One region of the Paenibacillus sp. FSL R7-0312 genome, then DNA from elsewhere that is predicted to be linked to it. Evidence: a T-box and tRNA genes for the amino acid it is inferred to sense, from the RefSeq annotation. Region 1 holds a T-box; the other holds one or more tRNA genes.
The links. The T-box of region 1 lies ahead of metG (methionine--tRNA ligase). A T-box ahead of a tRNA ligase gene usually reads a tRNA of that ligase, here a tRNA-Met.
Positions count from the first base shown of each region.

Region 1 (3,419 bases):
AAGTAACAGATGACAGGTGTACTGGAGCAAGTGTTCATCGCAATGTTAAGCGGACTGAGAGGACCCTATTTCCCGGAAAAGGCGCTTTTTGGGGCTGAATCGGACTGAGATTCCGTTATTTTGTTCATCCGGCCCCAAAGTGAGGGGCCGCCGGGCATATAAGAGATTCTGAGTCCGATTGACCGGCGTATCTGCCTGATTTGCAGGAATAACGGAATCTCAGTCCGCCTCTTCAGCCAGTTGACGAGGGCAGATGAAGTTCCCGTTCATACCTCGTCAAAATGGGGAAACTCCGCATGATCATGCAAGATCCCGCGAGTTCCCGCCAAGTTCCCGCTCATACCTCGTCAAACTGGGGAAACTCTGCCAGTTTCCGCCAACCACAAAGGATGTTTTCGCTGCTATACAGCAGCCATTCTCCTATTAGAGACTAATTAGTGCATGTCCCGCGGAGCAGTGCTTAGAGCTCGGCACTGCTAACTCTCGCCGCCACGGCACTGCTAACTCTCGCCGCCACGGAGCTACTAACTCTAGCTGCCACGGAGCTACTAACTCTAGCTGCCACGGAGCTACTAACTCTAGCTGCCACGGAGCTACTAACTCTAGCTGCCACGGAGCTGCTAGCCCTCGCCGCCACGGCGTTGCAAGCTCTTGAGGCGCTCGGTCTCCTCCCCAATCCGCGCGATATCAATCCGTTCGAACAATAATTCCAGCTCCAGCACCGGCTGATGTGCCGGAACGGACACTGGCTGCCATAAAGGCTGTTCTAAGGCAAAGAAATGCCTGATCTTGCCGCAGGAGAATGGAATGAACGGGTTCAACAGATTAGACAGATTAGCGGTGATCTGCACACAGGTATACAGCGTGTTGCCGCAGGCGGCGGGGTCATTCCTAATCTGCAGCCACGGCTGCTGCTGATCGAAATATTTGTTGGCCTGGCGGATATGGGTGAAGACATGCTCCAGCGCTTCTTTGAAGCTGCCCCCCTCAATAAGTCTCCCGGTCTCGCTGTACAGAGTATTAATGCTGCTGGCCCAAACGGCATCCATTGTACCCTCAGGAACCTCGCCATTCCAGAACTTATTCACGAATACCAGACTGCGGTTAACGAAATTACCGAAGGCGCCCAGCAGCTCGCTGTTATGGCTGTAGATGAATTCTCTCCACGAGAAGTCGGCATCCCGTTTCTCAGGACCGTTCGCCGTCAGGAAATACCGGATGGAATCCGGGTCGTAGCGGCTGAGAATATCCGGCACCCAGACGGCCCAGTTACGGCTTGTGGAGAATTTCTCCCCTTCCAGCGTCATGTATTCACAGGAGAAGATGCGGTCCGGCAGATGCAGGTCTCCAGCACCCAGCAGCAGAGCCGGCCAGATCAGGCTGTGAAAAGGCACATTATCCTTGCCATGCACATAATAGGCCGTAATGGGAGGGTACGCGGCGTCTTTGCTCTCAGTGGATTCCAGCCAGAAATCCTCCCAGCGGTTGCCGGTCCCGGCAGCCCACTGCTTGCTGGCGGACAGATAGCCGCTGACCGCTTCGATCCACACATAGATTTTCTTGTCCGTGAAGCCGTCCACCGGAACATCCACCCCCCAGTCCAGATCCCGCGTTGCAGCGCGGTCCTGCAGTCCTTCCTGCAGATATCTGCGGGTTAAACGCACAGCATTGTCTCTCCAGCCTTGCGCAGAATCTACGTATTCTGAAAGTGCGCCCTGGAAGCTGGACAGTGACAAATAATAATGCAGGGTGGAACGCAGCACCGGAGGGGTTCCGCAGATTTTGCAGGTACGCTCCAGCAGGTCAACCGGGTCGAGTATCGTAGAACAGTAATCACATTGGTCACCCCTGGCCTGCTGTCCGCAGACCGGGCAGATTCCCTCTACATAGCGGTCCGGCAAGTAGCGCTGATCCTGCTCACAGTAGCATTGGAGCGTAGACTTCTGGTACAGATGGCCGTTATCCAGCAGCTTAAGGAACAGCTCCTGCACCACACTGTGGTGATGCTCCTGATCGGTCCGGGTGTATAAGTCATAGGTGAATCCAAGCGAACGGAAGCAATCGGCGAACTCCTGATGATATCTGCTGGCGAATTCACCAGGGGATACACCTTCCTGCGCTGCCTGTACAGCAACTGGAGTGCCGTGGCAGTCACTGCCGGAGACATACAGCACAGCGTCGCCTTTGGCACGGTGATAGCGGGCCAGGATATCTCCCGGCAGAATACTCGCAAGCCTGCCCAGGTGCAGGGAGCCATTGGCATACGGCCAAGCCCCTCCGATAAAAATGTTTGTCATGTCATTGTCCTCCTATAAGTTTTGTTGACAGATTTTCCTTGAAACGGCTTCGGACAAAACCCGTTTCGGAAAACATGTTTAGGTTTCTAAGCGCACAAAAAAGACTCTCATCCCCAAAAGGGACGAGAGCCTGCGCTCACGTGTTACCACCCAAATTCATCAATGCCTTGCGGCATCCACCTCTTCAGGTACGTCCGCATAAGCCTGCGGGTATACCCTAGCATGGTAACGGATGCGGGTTCCGGCGCAGCCTACGTCCCGTTTATGCGGGCTTCGATGCGCAGCTCTGAGACCATATTCCCGTGGGTTTTCTTTGCTCCTTTTCAGCGGCTGGAGCTCTCTGTGAAAGAATGGCCAAGGTACTCTTTCTCTTCATAGCTATTGTGGTTATCCTAATTACTGGATATCATATATGCAGGTGATGGCTTATGTCAACACCAGATACAGAAATAAAGGAGAATGAGACTTTTGCCGGAAAACAAGCAGGTAAAGAAAAGCTCAGGCATAATGGGATGGCTTGGTAGCGCGGGAGTACTGCTGCTGCTGAAGGGCAAAACTATTCTGTCTTTGCTCAAGCTGGGGAAGATTGCGGGACCGCTGATTTCGATGATGGTGTCTATCTGGGCCTATGCTCTGATCTCACCATGGCAATTTGCAGTGGGCTTCGTTGCCTTATTATTCGTTCATGAGATCGGCCATGTTATCGCCGCTAAGCGGATCGGGTTGCCGGTGAGCGCACCGCTGTTTGTTCCTTTTATGGGTGCATTAATTACGATGAAGAAACAACCGCTGGATGCCAGAGAGGAAGCCTACGTTGCTTTTGGAGGCCCTATTCTGGGGGGCATTGGCGCGGCCGCCGTCTTCGGAGCAGCTTATTATTATCAGAGCCCGCTACTCTTTTCACTGGCTTATGTCGGATTCTTTCTTAACCTGATCAACCTGCTGCCGATTCATCCGCTGGATGGGGGAAGAATTGCAACTGCGGTTACCCGCTGGTTATGGCTGGTAGGTCTGGTTGGAGGTCTGGCAGTGATCATCTATCTGAAATCTATTCTGTTCAGTATTATCTGGCTGTTATTTGCTTATGACATGTACAAGAAATATATCAGCCGGCGCACGAAG
Region 1 covers NZ_JBBORE010000001.1:5,735,896-5,739,314, reverse strand. Annotated here, with positions in the region: gene metG (methionine--tRNA ligase) at 621-2,297, opposite strand; T-box leader at 2,413-2,682, opposite strand; gene MKX70_RS25280 (site-2 protease family protein) at 2,757-3,419, shown strand, end outside.

Region 2 (3,419 bases), 2.4 Mb from region 1:
TGTCGCTTGCTCACCAAATCGTTCTTTGTAGAACTTCACCCAGTTCGTAATCGTGCTGGGAGAAACTGAATATTTACGGGCGAGGAAAGAGAGCTTCGTCCCATTAATCGCTTCCTGGGCAACTTTAATCCGTTGTTCATCGTACAACTTGTTACTTTTCATGTCCTCATCCCCTTCTCTATTAGTGTACCTTATGCATCTTTAGGACTCCAATTCGATTAGGGGGCTTAAGAGTTTAGTTGTATTTCGTGCAATTAAACTTCCTGTTTCAGACGGTTTTCCCTGATTCGGACAGAATTAGTTGTACAGACTACAGTTATAAGAGGCAAGCATCCCTTTTCGCTGTTTTTAATTGTACATTATATAGGCGTGTTGATTTCCCAAAAAAAGGGACGAAAAAGGCCGCCATTTCGGGTAATGGTAAGTACGACCAAACCAAACCGAAATGAGGCGACCTCATGAATAAATATACCCCATTTTTAGCCGTTTTCAAACAAGTGTTAACACCGGAAGAAGTCCAAATGGTGACCGGACAAACCGAGGACTACGTGGATAGAGGAACCAAAATGACCGTCGGGTTGCTGCTCGATTACTTTGTCCAAGCCTGCTACCACAAATGGGACGGATTCCGGCAGAGTGCCCGCTTAGGCCCAAGCTTTGACTTGCCAGAAATTCATTACTCCACCCTTTCCGGCAAGGCCGGTGAAGTCCCTTACGAAATCTTCAAACGTATCTTTCAACTGCTCGTCACGAAATGTAACCGCCAAACCCGGCGGCATTTGAATCTTCCTAAAGATCTTTTGCTGATTGACTCGACTACGGTCACGGCAGCGAACTCTCGAATGCCTTGGGCCTCGTACAAAAAATTCAGAGGGGGTATTAAGCTGCATGTTGCTCTTTCGCATGGCCAGCGTTCACCCCTGAACGTGAAGGAATCGATCGCGAAGCGCAATGACGCTCCGTTTGGAGAAGTCTTGGCAGATACGGACTACATTTTGGTACAGGATCGGGCGTATGGAAAAATCAGCAGATTGGATCAATATGTGCTCCAGGGCCAGTCGTTTGTGATTCGGCTCAAAGACAATCTCCATTTGGTGAAGCCAAGAGAACTCCAGCGACCCGCAGAGGGAGAAACGAAAATTGTTCGTGATATTACTTGTTATATCGGTCAAGGGAAGTGCCAATCTGCTCAGCGCCACCGGGTCGTAGAATTTGAAAATGACCGGGGTGAAGTCGTACGGGTCGTGACCGATTTGAGAAAAGAGTCCGCTCATGTGATCGCTGAAATCTACAAGGCACGCTGGGAAATTGAAGTCTTTTTCCGCTGGATTAAACAGCATCTGAACGTGCCATGTCTATTTGGAACCACCGAAAATGCGGTATACAGCCAATTGTTTGTGGCCCTTGCTGTCTATGTGCTTCTGAAACGCGTTTATGATGAAATCCACCCCAACGTGCCTGCCTTTGCTCAACTGACCCTTTGGGAATTTATGCAGCATTGGCGTATATTTAGTCTTCCGCTGGAGTGGCAGGTTCAACTTAGTCTGCTCAGGAACAAAGGGGTTTTGGAAATTATATCCATCCCATAATATGGGGAATCAACAGGCCTGTACATTATACAACTATCCTCTGAATTGTTGGGTGGAAAATAATCACAGAATTGCGTTGCAGAATTTGCCAACCGTTCCGCAGGACTTTTTTCCTGTTATTAATGAAAAAATGGGCATGATAATGATCAGAGTAGCATACATGAATACGAAAAAGGAGAAGGGCATCATGAATTGGATATACTTCGCAAAATTGTTCAGGACAAGATTTCAAGCGGGTTGTCTGGCCAAAAGACTCGAGCAGGACGGCTGGATCTACGGCTATCATGATCCGCGTTTTGTGGAAATTTACCGTTCGCGTAAGGGCCGCTACGGTGTGCGTTTTCTGCCATAAATAAATTAACCAAATTCATCCTTGACTTTATCCATGCTTATATTGTATATTATCTATTGTCGCTGTTTGAATATGATTACTGACGCGGGGTGGAGCAGCCCGGTAGCTCGTCGGGCTCATAACCCGAAGGCCGCAGGTTCAAATCCTGCCCCCGCAACCAATTTTATTTCATCAGACAGCACTTGTAAAATACGGATATCCTAGTCCGGGCCCTTAGCTCAGTTGGTTAGAGCGGTCGGCTCATAACCGATTGGTCACAGGTTCGAGTCCTGTAGGGCCCACTTCAACGAAACCCTTACCCTGTAAGGGTTTTTTGCTTTTTATGGGCTCGCGAGCAAAATAAGATCAAGTTTATCTGAAGGGGCACTAGAGTGCGAAAACTTAACTGGTTAGGAGGTGAATTGTTTTTTTCATACAGATATCGGCCTGGTCGCTGTAGATCGAGAAACGGGGAAATTCGATTCCAAGGATTATAAACAGATTTTTCTATAAACTGTGTGTGATTCATGGTTGACGCAAACTGCGCAGTGAGGGAGAGGAATCGTTAGCCCAAAATTTTTATCGATGGTTGCTCAGAACTAGAAATTAGAGTCATACACTGTCGCTGTATTGTTGAACTAAAGTTTCTGTTAGTTGAAAGAACAGTTCATCAACAAATTATCACTTCACTCTTTCGGAAATATTTTTACTTATTTCTTCAGGATTTTCAACACCAATGATCAACTTTGATATTTTGAACTTACCAACTTTAAAGCTATTCAAATCTAAATGAAGAGTTTCGAGCTCATTTTCAAAAAAGTGCAGTTGATAACCACCATTTGATCTAAATAACCCATTTCTCATTCCTCCTAATAAAGCACCATATAGTTTAAAAGCATTTGGTATCGGTCTACCTGTTGTTATTCCTATGATTGAAGAGTATGGAATTTGCAACCCTTTATCTAATTTTAAAAAGGGTGAGTTTCCAAGGTCGATATTTACGTAGGTTTCCATTAGTTGAATTTTACGTTCCATATTTTGATTCCCCCATTTTGAAAAAATCCATTTATTTCATAACCCATAATTACAAATAATACCACAAACACCGCTTTTCTTCATAAAAATCTAAACTGCCCATTAGCTTAATAAATCTTTTTCATCGAGAGTCTTAACGATTGTTGCACAGTACGAAGAGATAACACAGCGGAGGATGGCGAACATACCGGCAGAGTAATTAGTAGGGTTTGTTATAGCTCCTACTAATTACTCTGCTTTTTAAGACCAACTAATCCACCAATAACAATAATAACTGAAACTATAAAAATCCAATAAGCAATGCCCATTAAAATTAACTCCCTTACCAGTTTTACGCTAATAAGGGCATGTACAATTGATCATCAATTCAAAATAAAGAGAGATAAATAGTGGCTTTAGTATATAACCAGGCCTAATTCTTTTTCTTTATTCTGATACTTAATCCACTGATTGAACCAAACGCC
Region 2 covers NZ_JBBORE010000001.1:3,290,251-3,293,669, forward strand. Annotated here, with positions in the region: gene MKX70_RS14345 (transposase) at 1-162, opposite strand, end outside; gene MKX70_RS14350 (IS4 family transposase) at 459-1,589, shown strand; gene MKX70_RS14355 (hypothetical protein) at 1,777-1,941, shown strand; tRNA gene MKX70_RS14360 (tRNA-Met) at 2,025-2,101, shown strand; tRNA gene MKX70_RS14365 (tRNA-Ile) at 2,149-2,222, shown strand; gene MKX70_RS14370 (hypothetical protein) at 2,602-2,955, opposite strand.
Region 2: it encodes a tRNA-Met, which carries the amino acid that the T-box ahead of metG (methionine--tRNA ligase) is inferred to sense. The anticodon was not compared.